DNA from 4 places in the Priestia sp. FSL W8-0001 genome. Region 2 is predicted to be linked to each of the others. Evidence: riboswitches for the same ligand, from Rfam matches in the RefSeq annotation. Region 2 holds a riboswitch; each other region holds the start of a gene.

Region 1 (3,360 bases), 1.3 Mb from region 2:
AGTGCAAGACTGATGGCGCCAACCACATAAGGTTTGGCGCCATCAGTCTAAGATGATCGAAAATAGTCTATTTTTTCAATAAAAAACAATTCATATATGTTCTTTTTACAGCAAAATCTTTTAAAAAACAGGGGAACTGTGTTACATTAACGAATATTGTATAGCATAAAGGAATAACGTTACTATACAACTGATAATCATAGGTGATGACGATGCGTTTAATAGAAATTGAAAAAGTAATTATTGTAGAAGGTAAGTCTGACAAAAAGCGAATCGAAAGTATTATTAATGAACCGATTGAGATTATTTGTACAAATGGAACCATCAGCTTGTCAAAGCTAGATGAGATTATCGATTCCACGTATGATAAAGATGTGTATATCTTGGTTGACTCAGATGATTCCGGCAATAAATTACGGAAACAGTTTAAAAAAGAACTTCCGGAAGCGGAGCACCTTTATATCGATAAAATGTATCGTGAGGTAGCGGCGGCCCCAAGAAATCATATTGCTACGGTACTTTTAAGTGCTAATATAGATGTTAACGCAGAATTTTTAATATAGAAGGATGAGTAACATGGAAGAGTGGACAGAGGAACAGCTAGACGAAAAGCTAAATAAAGACGAGCGTACGGTTATTTTTTTCCATACACCCCTTTGTGGAACGTGCCAACTAGCTAAAAAAATGTTAACAGTAGTAGAAGCGATTATTCCAGACTTAACAATCGGAATGAGTAATTTAAACTATATGCCTGCTAAAGCGTCTTTGCTCGAAATTGAAAGTGTTCCATGCCTAATTGAATATGGAAATGGCGAAGTGAAGCAGAAGCTGTATGCTTTTCACTCTGTTGAATACGTAATGGAACGTCTTAGTTAAACAAACATTTGTTTAAGGGTGTGCATGGGATTATTATCCTATGCGCATTTTTTGTTGACACCCTTTCTGACACATGCTAGAATCACAAACATAAATGAATGAATATTTGATGAAAACAAAATAATTTCAATAATTTGTCGTTAACTCTTATCAAGAGAGGTGGAGGGACTGTGCCCTATGAAACCCGGCAACCGTCAGACTAACTGAAATGGTGCCAATTCCTGCAAAGCATAAGCTTTGAAAGATGAGAGAAAGGATTTTATCAAAAACCTTTCTGCTCACGTGTAGAAAGGTTTTTTTATTTTCTAAAAGCAAGGACACACTAAGCAGACAGAGCAAGTCAACAAAGAAGGTGAAGAAGATGATTACGTTACAAGATGTAACGAAAATATATGATGCTAAAAGTGGGAAAGTCACGGCCGTTGATCAGGTTAATTTATCAGTGGCAAAAGGTGAAATCTTCGGCATCATTGGATATAGTGGAGCAGGGAAAAGCTCTCTTATTCGCTTATTAAATGGTTTAGAAACACCTACTTCTGGAACAGTAGAAGTAGCAGGAAATCAAATTGGGAAAATTAAAGGTGCTAAGCTTAGACAAGCTCGCCAAGAAATTAGCATGATTTTTCAGCATTTTAATTTACTTTGGTCTCGTACCGTGCAAGAAAACATTGCGTTTCCACTTGAAATTGCCGGTGTTCCAAAAAACAAACGAGCAGAACGTGTAAACGAGCTCATTAAACTAGTTGGATTAGAAGGTAGAGAAAATGCCTACCCATCTCAGCTGAGCGGCGGGCAAAAACAGCGTGTAGGAATTGCAAGAGCGTTAGCTAATAACCCAAAAGTCTTATTATGTGACGAAGCAACATCGGCACTTGATCCACAAACAACAGATTCGATCTTGGATTTGCTAGTTGATATTAATGAAAAGCTAGGTTTAACGATTGTCTTAATCACGCATGAAATGCACGTAATCCGTAAAATTTGTCATCGTGTAGCTGTGATGGAAAATGGAAAAGTAGTCGAACAAGGAGAAGTACTTGAAGTATTCCGTAAACCACAGCAAAATATTACAAAGCGATTTGTACAGCAAATTTCAGAGCCAGAAGAAACGTTTGAGACAGTGGAGCAGGTGAAGGAACTTTATCCAAGCGGTCGAATTGTTCAGCTCACATTTGTAGGTGGAAAAGCGGAGCAACCGCTCATTACGAGCATTTTAAAAGCATTTGATGTCACGATTAACATCTTACAAGGGAAAGTTTCTTATACACAAACGGGTTCTTATGGAACCTTATTTATTCATTTAGATGGTGAAGAAGCAGAGGTTAATAAAGTAATTGAGTACATCCGTGAACAACAGGTAGAAATTGAGGTGATGACGGATGCTAACTGAATTATTCCCAAACGTAACGTATGATAAATTTAGTGCAGCAACGATTGAAACACTTTATATGACAAGTATCTCAGTTGTTGCCACGTTTATATTAGGAATTGTGCTAGGCTTACTTCTATTTTTAACAGGCAAAGGTCAGCTTTGGGAAAACCGCTTCGTTAATATTATTATAGGAGCTTTTGTAAACATCTTTCGATCCATTCCATTTATCATCTTACTAATTTTGCTCATTCCGTTTACAAAAGCAATTGTGGGAACAATGCTAGGAGCAGAAGCAGCTTTGCCAGCTCTTATTGTTGGAGCCGCACCATTTTACGCGCGTATGGTTGAAATCGGCCTTCGCGAAATTGATAAAGGTGTGATTGAAGCAGCAAAATCGATGGGAGCGAAAACAAGCACAATTATCTTTAAAGTGCTGCTTCCAGAATCAATGCCTGCTTTAATTTCTGGTTTGACGGTTACAGCAATCGCACTCATTGGCTATACAGCAATGGCTGGAGCGGTTGGAGCTGGTGGTTTAGGAAACTTAGCATATTTAGAAGGCTTCCAGCGAAATAATAGTGATGTAACCCTTGTTGCGACAGTTTTAATTTTAGTGATTGTATTTATTATCCAGTTTATTGGTGATTTTATCACGTCTAAAATTGATAAACGATAAGAGGAGGAAATATATTATGAAAAAATGGGTTTCAACATTTGCTTTATCATCTGCTTTAGTTTTAGGTTTAGCTGCTTGTGGTTCATCTGGAGGCAGTGGGTCAGATTCATCAGAAGACGAAAAGAAAATTGTGGTGGGGGCGTCAAACATTCCTCACGCTGAAATTTTAGAAGAAGCAAAGCCATTGTTAGAGGAAAAAGGAATTGAGTTAGACATTAAACCATTCCAAGATTATATTTTACCTAACACAGCACTAGATGGAAAAGAAATTGATGCGAACTACTTCCAACATATTCCTTATCTAGAATCTGTATTAGAAGAAAACCCAAATTATGATTTTGTAAGTGCAGGAGCTATTCATATCGAACCAATCGGTATCTACTCTAAAAAGTACAAGTCATTAAAAGACCTTCCGAAAAACGGTACGGTAATTATG
Region 2 (3,360 bases):
ACGTGCTGCCAACGTGATCAAACGAAATGCCAGCTTTATTAGTGAACCGCTTGGCTAGCTTCAAATCATAATGAGCGGGTATGAATTCTTTAATACGCTCAGTTTAAGTCATCAGCTCTTCTTTTAGTTGAATTAAGGTAGGAGGTGTTTCCTTCCATTGAGAAGGTTTTGTTTCAGCCGCGAATAATCGCTCATATGAGGCAGGCAATTGATTTTTCTTTCCAGCAAGCTCAAAAACAAGCTTTTCTTGAATATATACAATCTGCCCTAAATTCCAAAAAATGTTGTTTGAAAAGCCATCGGGAGTTACTAACGATTCCTGTTCAGTTACGCTTGATAAAACTTTTAGCGTAATACTTCGAACGGTTTCTAAATGATGTAATAACAATAAATTCATAAATAATTCCTCCTTTAGACTTGTTTCTTTTCTAGTAATATCTTTTAATTATAACAGGGAAACAGTCAAATACGGTGTAGTTTGCTTAACGAAAATAGTAAGAAGAAAGGGCGATACCATGTCTAGTTTACGTTTTGAAAAAATATTGCAAGTAACAAAGAACCATATTGAGTTGTTAAAGGAAGCTGATCCATCAGAAGAGGTTATTTCAGGCTATATTGAGAGAGGAACATGCATTGCAGGAAGAGCAGATGGTGAGTTAGTGGGGCTTGTTGTACTGCTACCAACAAGGCCGAATACGGTGGAAATTGTCAATATTGTAGTAAAGAAAAACATGCGAAATCAAGGATACGGAAAGCAATTGGTGGAAGAAGCTTTAAAGCTTTCAAAGCACTATGGATATAAAAGCGTAGAAATTGCAACAGGTAATTCAAGTATTGAGCAGTTGGCGTTGTATCAAAAATGTGGATTTCGTATTACAGGAATTGAAATTGATCACTTTGTTCATAACTATGAAGAAGAAATCTATGAAAATGGTATTCAATGTCGTGATATGATTCGACTGCGACAAATATTGAGTTAAGGGTACATATTTTTAGAAAATGGGCGTTTAGACAAGCAAAAGGATGATGCGTGCATACACTGAGACAGAAAGGATGGTGTATGTTATGTGTTTTTACGGCGGTTATTGTGGAGGATACGGCTATAATAAAGGCGGCAGTGGGTTTGCCTTAATCTTAGTTCTGTTTATTCTTCTTGTTATTGTAGGATGCGTTTGTTGGAATTAATAAAGAAAAGAAGTATACAAAAGGAGACTTTTGTATGCTTCTTTTCTTTAAATTAAAACTAATCTAAAAAATTTTATAAAATAAAATTAAAAAAATATTGACACTATATACAAACTACCTGTAGAATAGCCATCATAACAAAGTGAATAAAAAAGCAACTCTTATCGAGAGTGGTGGAGGGACTGGCCCTATGAAACCCGGCAACCTATCAGCAATCGTGCTGTAACGGTGCTAAATCCTGCGGTGTATCTTTATACACTGAAAGATAAGAGAAGCGGATTGGTTAAAATCGCTTCTCTTTATCTGCAAGAGGCGTTTTTTTTATGGAAAAAAAGAAAAGGGAGCGATTGACATAATGAAAAAAACAACAAAAGTACTAGGTTTAACACTGGCGTCAGCACTACTAATTGTAACGGCTGCGTGCGGAAAAGAAGAAGCAAAGACTTTGAGCACAGAAAAAATTACAATCGGAGTAACTGGTGGTCCTCATCAACAAATTAACGAAGAAGTGAAGAAGTTAGCAGAAAAAGATGGATTAGAGATTACCATTAAAACGTTTAACGACTATAATACACCGAACACAGCGCTTGATGAACGTGATTTAGATTTAAATAATTATCAAACATTACCGTTTTTAGAACAACAGGTAAAAGATAAAGGCTATAAAATTGAGGATGCGTTTAAAACGGTTGCGTTTCCAATGGGTATTTATGCAGACGGCATTAAAGATATAAAAGAACTGAAAAAAGGTGACAAAATTGCTGTGCCAAATGATCCAAGTAATGAATATCGTGCGTTAAAGCTATTTGAAGCGGCTGGAGTTATTAAATTAAAAGAAGGCGTTGAAGAAAAAGCAACGAAAAAAGACGTAGCTGAAAATAAACTGGATCTTGAAATCGTTGAGCTAGAAGCTTCACAAATTCCATCTCAATTAGGTGAAGTAGCAGCTGCTGCAATTAACACAAACTTTGCGATGGGTGCAGGTTTAACAATTAATGATGATGCCATTTTCCATGAAGAAATTGAAAACAATCCATATCCAAACTACGTTGTTGTACGTACGGAAAATAAAGATGATGAAGTTGTAAAACAGCTAGAGAAATACTTCCATTCAGATGAAATTCGTCAATTTATTGAAGAAGAGTTTAACGGCTCAGTTGTCCCAGCATTTTAAGGAGTGGTGAACGTGATTGAATTAAAGCAGACTTCCAAAACATATGAAGTCAACGGCAAGAAAGTGGAGGCTGTGAAAGACGTGTCCTTGACTATTGAAAAAGGAGAGGTGTTCGGAGTAATTGGATATAGCGGTGCGGGGAAAAGTACGCTGATTCGCTGTGTTAATCTACTTGAAAAACCAACGTCTGGAGAAGTATTCATTAATGGTGTAAGCCTAACGACTCTTTCAAAGCAGGATCTTCAAAAGACACGCCGGAAAATCGGGATGATTTTCCAGGGGTATAATTTATTAAAAACAGCAACTGTATATGAAAACATTGCAATTCCTCTAAAACTAGAAGGCATTGATAAAGAAACCATTCAAAAGCGCGCAGAGAAGTATTTAGAAATTGTCGGGTTGTCTGATAAAGTTAATCACTACCCGTCTCAGCTATCTGGCGGTCAAAAGCAGCGTGTTGCCATTGCACGAGCGTTAGCGCATGAGCCTGAAATTTTATTAAGCGATGAGGCCACAAGTGCCTTAGATCCAGAAACAACGGAAGCTATCTTGGAGTTACTATTAAAAATTAACCGAGAATTAGGCTTAACAATTTTTCTAATTACGCACGAATTAAACGTTGTTCAACGTATTTGTGATCGCGTAGCAGTGATGGAAAATGGAAGAGTCGTAGAAGAAGGAAAAGTAGTGGATATATTTACTCATCCACAGCATCCAACAACTAAGCGTTTTATTGGTTCAGAATCTGCATTTAATCTTCCAGAAGCTTTAAAAACAGAATATCGTAAAACTGGTAAGCTTGTATCACTTTATTTTAAAGGAAGTGAAAAGTCCAATGAACCGGCGCTTGCGATGGTTTCACGCAAATTTGATGTATTACCAAGTATTTTAGCCGGTGGAATTGAACAGTTAAAAAATGAAACGCTTGGAAAGCTGCTTGTTCATTTAAGAGGAGATAAGGAAGCTTATGAAGAAGCAATCGGATATTTAGAAAGTGAAGG
Region 3 (3,360 bases), 1.1 Mb from region 2:
CTTTACGCGAGTCTATGCAGCTTGTTACAAAATGTGGCATTAAGCTAACGTCTGATAAATATCCAGAGCGTAAAATTAATTTTTATGATACGAGCAAAGAACATATCATCAACAGCGCCAACCAGTCATTAAAGAATTTAAATACGGACTATGTAGATGTTTTACTCCTCCACCGTCCAGATCCTTTTATGGATCCACAAGAAGTAGCAGATGCGTTTATTCAGCTTAAAGAAGAAGGAAAAGTACGCTACTTTGGAGTCTCGAACTTTAAACGTTCACAGTTTGACTTACTTCAATCGTTCTTACCTTTTTCACTTATTACGAATCAAATTGAAGTCTCGCCTACTTATTTAAACCATTTTGAAGAAGGCACAATTGAACAATGCCAGCAGCATAAGATAGCGCCAATGGCTTGGTCACCACTAGGTGGCGGCTCCATCTTCACTGCTGAAGATGAGCGTTCCATTCGCGTTCGAAACAAGCTAACAGAAATCGGTGAAGAAATTGGAGCGAAATCGTTAGATCAAATTGTCTATGCTTGGTTACTAGCTCACCCAGCTACTATTATGCCGATTGTCGGGTCTGGAAAAATGAACCGCATTGATGTAGCTATTCAAGCGTTGGACTTAAAGGTGAATCGCATGCAGTGGTTCCAAATTTTAGAGGCTTCTAAAGGACGACCTGTTGATTAAACCTATTTAGATAATTTCTTTTCTAACACGTAGATTTCAACAATTTAATTCAATGCACTCCGAGGCTGAGAAATAAGTAATTCAGCCAATGATAAACCTGAACGGTTGAGAGTTCCTCACTTTTAATCGTTCAGGTTTTTTATTGATTGTGAAAACAATGTTGAAAATAGGCTGGAATGAAGCGTAGCGTAGGACACTCGACTCTTGCGGGAAAGAGAGGGAAAACTGAGATCCCAAAGCGCAGGGAGGAAGCTCTGGTTCCTCCCCCCGGAAAGCGAGTGGCCATAGCGCAATGGAACGAACGTGTTCTGACAACGTAAAGAGGTGAGAAAAGGGAGTGTTGGTATTTTTGGAAATTTGTTTTGTTATGCCCATCCTCTTCTTATGATTTATTAGTGAAATTTTCGAAATTGTCTTGTATAATATACAAAAATCAGATAAATTAGATAATAAGATTAAATTTCATCTTTATCGTTCGTTTCTTTTTAAGTAAACATATCGCAGAATGAACTAAAATAATAATCATATATGGATTCTTATCACGAGAGGTGGAGGGACTGGCCCTTTGAAACCTCAGCAACCAGTCGAAATGACATGGTGCTAAATCCAGCAAGCAAATCGCTTGGAAGATAAGAAGAAGAAATAAAGTCTTCTTCTTACAGAAGGCTTTTTTTGTTAATTCATTTTCTTTTTTTATTTGAACACAACTGATAACAGATGAAATGGAACGTTTAAGGAGGTTTTCAAATGGGGTTACTTGAAGATTTACAATCACGCATTTTAATAGGAGATGGTGCAACTGGTACCCTTCTGTATTCACATGGAATTGATAGCTGCTTTGAAGAGCTAAACATCACAAAAAAAGAAGAGATTCAGCGCATTCATCGTGCATATGTAGAAGCAGGTGCAGATGTCATTCAAACCAATACATATGCTGCCAATTATCAAAAGCTTGCACGATATGGTTTAGAAGATGCTGTCAAAGATATTAACATTTCAGCCGTCAGAATTGCAAAGCAAGCTGCTAAGAAAGATGCATACGTGGTCGGTACACTAGGAGGCATTCGCTCATTTCAAAAAAATGCCATCTCAACAGAAGAAGTAAAGCGAAGCATTCGCGAGCAGCTATTTTGGCTGTTAAATGAAGGCGTTGACGGCTTGCTATTTGAAACATACTACGATTTTGAAGAATTAAAAACGGTGTTGTCCTTGGCTAGAAAAGAGACATCAAAACCAATCATTACGCATGTTTCACTCCATGATATTGGCGTATTACAAAATGGAACATCCCTTTATGATGCGTTTCAAGAGTTAGAATCTTTAGGTGCAGATGTTGTCGGTCTGAACTGTCGTTTAGGCCCTTCTCATATGATTCAATCGCTTGAAGAAGTTCCGCTTTTAGATCGTGCTTTCTTATCAGCTTATCCAAATGCAAGCTTACCAGCTTATGTAGAAGGAAAAGTGGAGTACGCTACAAATCAAGATTATTTCGTTGAAAGCGCCAAAGCTTTTCGCAATCAAGGCGTTCGTTTAGTAGGTGGATGCTGCGGTACTACGCCCGCTCATGTTCAAGCGATGTCACAAGCATTGAAGCATGAAAAGCCTATTACGCAAAAGAAAGTAAAGATTAGACCAGTTGTAGAAATCAAAGAACAAGAACAAACAAAGGAACCACACCTCCATGATCTTGTGAAAGAAAGGCGTTCAATTATCGTTGAGCTTGATCCACCAAAACAGCTCGGACCAACAAAATTTTTAGATGGTGCAAAAGCTCTTCATAAGGCTGGTGTTGATGCGGTTACCCTTGCAGATAATTCTCTGGCATCACCTCGAGTAAGCAACTTAGCAATGGCATCGCTTATGCAGCAGCAAACGGATGCTCGACCGCTTGTTCATATTACGTGTCGTGACCGTAACTTAATCGGACTTCAATCCCATTTAATGGGACTTCATACACTTGGCATTAACCAAGTATTAGCCATTACAGGAGATCCATCAAAGATTGGAGATTTCCCTGGAGCTACGTCCGTTTATGATGTCTCTTCATTCGATTTAATTAGCTTAATTGCTCAATTTAATGAAGGATTATCCTATTCAGGAAAGCCACTTGGACAAAAAACCAATTTTTCAATCGCAGCGGCATTTAACCCAAACGTTCGACATTTAGACCGTGCAGTTGTCAGACTTGAAAAGAAAATTTCATGCGGTGCTCACTATTTTATTACACAGCCGCTATACTCAACAAAACAAATTGAAGAAGTGTACGAAGCAACGAAACATTTAGATGCTCCAATTTATATCGGCATCATGCCACTAACAAGTGCTCGTAACGCTCGCTTCATTCATCATGAAGTACCCGGAATTAAATTGTCGGAAGATATTTTAGCACGCATGGATGCTACTGGAGAAGATCGAATTAAAGGTGAAGTTGAAGGATTAGCAATTGCAAAAGACTTAATCGATACTGCCTATGAATTATTTAATGGTATCTATTTGATTACACCGTTTTTGCGCTACGAAATGACCGAGATTTTAACTCGTTATATCAACGATAAACAGCTTGTAACGACAGAAAGGAAGAACTAAATGACCTCATTAATTCAAGAACAATTACAAAAGCGAATATTAATTATTGATGGTGCAATGGGAACCATGATTCAAGACGCAA
Region 4 (3,360 bases), 650 kb from region 2:
TGCAATCATTGAAAACCCGGAGTTTTATGGATATTTGACAGGTTATCAAAATTTAAAGCATTTTGCACGAATGCACGGTGTGTCTGCAAATCGAATCGATGAAGTGGTCGAGCTAACAAGGTTAGAAAAAAGCATTCACCAACCGGTAAAGACTTATTCACTCGGAATGCGTCAGCGCCTCGGAGTTGCACAAGCTATTCTACATAAACCGTCACTACTGCTACTAGATGAGCCTACTAACGGCTTGGATCCAGCAGGAATGATTGAATTTAAAACATATTTAAAGCGGTTGTGCAAAGAAGAAGGAATTTCAATTCTTATTGCTAGCCATTTGTTGAAAGAAGTGGAAGCCTTGTGTGATCGCGTAGGGATTATTCAAGACGGCAGACTGCTATCTGTTCAAGAATTAGCTAAGCGTAATATAGAAGAGAACCTAACGATTGTATTTGCAGTTGATGCTGTAGAAAAAGCGGAAAATCTGCTATCAAATCAAGGCTACACTTGTGCAATAAAAGAAAAGCAGCTTTCTGTACAAGCTCAACCGAAAGAGGCTGCTGCTATTAATAAACTTCTAGTGGAAGAAGGCATTGAAGTATACCAAATTACTCCAATTTATGAATCGCTAGAACAATCGTTTATGTCTGTTACGGGAGGAGATTTCAATGCTTAATTTAATACAAAATGAACATATGAAGTGGTTTATGAAAAAAAGCACAAAAGTCGTATTTCTGGCAATTGCTGTCTTAACGCTTGGAATGGCTCTTATAATGAGAACTATTACAACGAATGCTGGAATTGCAGAAACGTTGCCAGGCTTTGTTGCTTTCACTTCAAACTTTTTAATTATTGTCCAATTTTTTGCTGTAGCCGCTGCTGGATCGATTGTTGCATCTGAATTTGAAAAAGGAACGATTAAACTTCTATTAATTCGTCCTAAGAGTCGCTCAACTATTCTTTTATCCAAATACCTGACTAGCATTTTTATTAGCTTGTACTATTTGGCTGCCTTCTTTTTATTTTCAATCATTTGGGGTATTATTTTCTTTTCAGGAGGAGCTTTTAATGGTCAAGAAGGACAAGGTATCTGGATTGCATATGGTGTTTCATATCTTGAAACCTTTATGATGGTTGCTTTTGCGTTTATGCTATCGTCGGTATTCAGAAATAGTGCATTAGCAGTTGGTCTTGGCATTGTTGTTGGAGTAGGAGCAAAAATGCTTGCTGGAATTTTATCTGAGTTTCAAGTACAGTGGGGAATTATTTTACTGTTTGCTAACACCAACCTTAGTCAATATATGGATGGAAATCAAACGTATTTCCCTGGGATGACCCTACCGTTTTCTCTATTTATTATTATAGCTCATCTAATCTTCTTTGTTGGAACGGCTTGGCTGTTTTTCTTAAAGCGAGACGTAGCGAATTGATATTTGAATTTTCTTTCTTTTTGTTTTTCTACAATAGTGTTTGACAAGGAAAGTAAAAGATATTAAAGTAGTTAAGAGTTAATTTTGAATAATAAATTTAAAAAATATTATACTTCTTATCAAGAGAGACGGAGGGACTGGCCCGATGATGTCTCGGCAACTGACTCACAGAGTGCGGTGCCAAATCCAGCAAACAATTTTGTTTGAAAGATGAGAAGAGCGTATTCTTATAAAGAATTATAAGAGGGCCTCTTCTTGATGAAGAGGTCTTTTATTTATGCAAAGAGGTGTAAACATGGGAAAACAAAAAGAAAACGGTTGGGCACTGCTGCCGCTAGGAGTATTTCTAGCTTTGTTTGTAGGCTCGGGGATTATTACAGGTGATTTTTATAAGCTTCCTGTACTTGTAGCAATTATCGTAGCGGCTATCGTTGCCTTAGCGATGAACCGGAAAGAAACGCTAAATGCGAAGGTTGAGCGTTTTGCTAAAGGCGCAGGTCATCCGGACTTGATGATTATGGTCTTTATCTTTATTCTGGCGGGCGCTTTTTCAGAAGTAGCAAGCGGCATGGGAGCGGTTGATTCAACGGTTAACCTTGCTTTATCTGTTTTGCCACAAAGCTTGCTTGTTGTTGGATTATTCTTTATCGGTGCTTTTATCTCACTTGCGATGGGTACTTCTACTGGTACCATTGCGGCTCTAGCACCAATTGCAGTTGGAGTAAGTGCTGAAACGGATATTTCTGCAGCACTAGCCGTAGCAGCCGTTATCGGCGGTGCAATGTTTGGAGATAATTTATCCATTATTTCTGATACAACAATTGCTGCGGTTCGTACGCAAAAAACAAAAATGAACGATAAATTTAAAGTGAATTTTCTAATTGTATTACCAGCAGCAATTATTACAATGGTTCTTTTATTAGTAATGACGCTTGGAAATAATTCTAATGTAGATGTTGAAAGTTTTAGCTTTGTAAAAATGCTTCCTTATATAGGAGTGCTGGTTGCAGCATTGCTTGGATTAAATGTGTTAGCAATTTTAACAGGGGGGTATTGTTGTAGCTGGAATTATTGGATTGGCAGACGGAAGCTATACGCTAGCAACCTTTGCAAAAGCTATTACAACAGGAATTGGCGGTATGGCTGAACTCATTATTCTCAGCATCTTAATTGGTGGAGTCGTTGAACTTATTAAGTATAATGGAGGGATCCATTTCTTGCTTGGGCTATTAACACGTAATATTAAAACAAGAAAAGGCGCAGAGTTTAGTATTGCTGGATTAGTAAGCGCGACAAATCTTTCGACAGCTAATAACACAATTTCAATTATTACGGTCGGGTCTTTAGCAAAAGAGATTGCAGATGAATACGAAATCGATAACCGTAAGTCAGCAAGTATACTTGACTTATTTTCATGTAGCGTGCAGGGACTTGTTCCATATGGAGCGCAAATGCTAATTGCATCAGAATTTGCAAAAGTATCCTCAGTTGAACTAATGCCATTCGCATTTTATCCAATCTTAACAGCGATATTTGGAATTTTAGCGATTGTCTTTAATTATCCAAAGCTTACTCATAAACAACCTGCTAAAAAACAAATAGCTTAATTTCATCAGATGACATCAACCGGAAAGAAGGGTTGATGTCATCTTTTTTTAGAGTTAAAATGTTAGAATATTGAAAAAGAGGTGAAAGGATGATTTGTTTTAGGAATCGAGTGTTTCGCTCTGTACAGAATACGGATAACGGTGAAGTATCTTCTCATACGACCTTTCGCTATGAGCAAGAAGGCAGAATTATTCACGCAACGTATGAAGGTGGAGACGTTTTATCGGGACGTTAGTTGGGACTATAGACGAAAAGAGCTGTCTTACATTCCGCTATCAGCATGTTAACATAGCTTATGAAATTCGCGGAGGCACATGCTTTTCTACAC

The links. A riboswitch is a leader RNA that binds a small molecule or an ion and turns the genes downstream of it on or off. The one in region 2 is predicted to bind S-adenosylmethionine.
Region 1: linked by a shared signal. The riboswitch ahead of MKZ18_RS19470 (methionine ABC transporter ATP-binding protein) and the one ahead of MKZ18_RS13000 (MetQ/NlpA family ABC transporter substrate-binding protein) in region 2 are both predicted to bind S-adenosylmethionine.
Region 3: linked by a shared signal. The riboswitch ahead of MKZ18_RS07015 (bifunctional homocysteine S-methyltransferase/methylenetetrahydrofolate reductase) and the one ahead of MKZ18_RS13000 (MetQ/NlpA family ABC transporter substrate-binding protein) in region 2 are both predicted to bind S-adenosylmethionine.
Region 4: linked by a shared signal. The riboswitch ahead of MKZ18_RS09435 (Na+/H+ antiporter NhaC family protein) and the one ahead of MKZ18_RS13000 (MetQ/NlpA family ABC transporter substrate-binding protein) in region 2 are both predicted to bind S-adenosylmethionine.

The regions. Positions count from the first base shown of each region.
Region 1 covers NZ_JBBPAL010000001.1:3,690,083-3,693,442, reverse strand. The annotation lists gene MKZ18_RS19480 (toprim domain-containing protein) at 213-563, shown strand; gene MKZ18_RS19475 (thioredoxin family protein) at 577-876, shown strand; SAM riboswitch class I at 1,021-1,127, shown strand; gene MKZ18_RS19470 (methionine ABC transporter ATP-binding protein) at 1,238-2,266, shown strand; gene MKZ18_RS19465 (methionine ABC transporter permease) at 2,256-2,924, shown strand; gene MKZ18_RS19460 (MetQ/NlpA family ABC transporter substrate-binding protein) at 2,941-3,360, shown strand, end outside.
Region 2 covers NZ_JBBPAL010000001.1:2,434,766-2,438,125, reverse strand. The annotation lists gene MKZ18_RS13015 (DinB family protein) at 104-397, opposite strand; gene MKZ18_RS13010 (GNAT family N-acetyltransferase) at 516-980, shown strand; gene MKZ18_RS13005 (YjcZ family sporulation protein) at 1,066-1,185, shown strand; SAM riboswitch class I at 1,344-1,457, shown strand; gene MKZ18_RS13000 (MetQ/NlpA family ABC transporter substrate-binding protein) at 1,541-2,359, shown strand; gene MKZ18_RS12995 (methionine ABC transporter ATP-binding protein) at 2,372-3,360, shown strand, end outside.
Region 3 covers NZ_JBBPAL010000001.1:1,326,032-1,329,391, reverse strand. The annotation lists gene MKZ18_RS07020 (aldo/keto reductase) at 1-692, shown strand, start outside; SAM riboswitch class I at 1,226-1,328, shown strand; gene MKZ18_RS07015 (bifunctional homocysteine S-methyltransferase/methylenetetrahydrofolate reductase) at 1,440-3,278, shown strand; gene metH (methionine synthase) at 3,279-3,360, shown strand, end outside.
Region 4 covers NZ_JBBPAL010000001.1:1,788,486-1,791,845, forward strand. The annotation lists gene MKZ18_RS09425 (ABC transporter ATP-binding protein) at 1-670, shown strand, start outside; gene MKZ18_RS09430 (ABC transporter permease) at 663-1,424, shown strand; SAM riboswitch class I at 1,538-1,641, shown strand; partial or broken gene MKZ18_RS09435 (Na+/H+ antiporter NhaC family protein) at 1,720-3,031, shown strand; gene MKZ18_RS09440 (hypothetical protein) at 3,121-3,267, shown strand.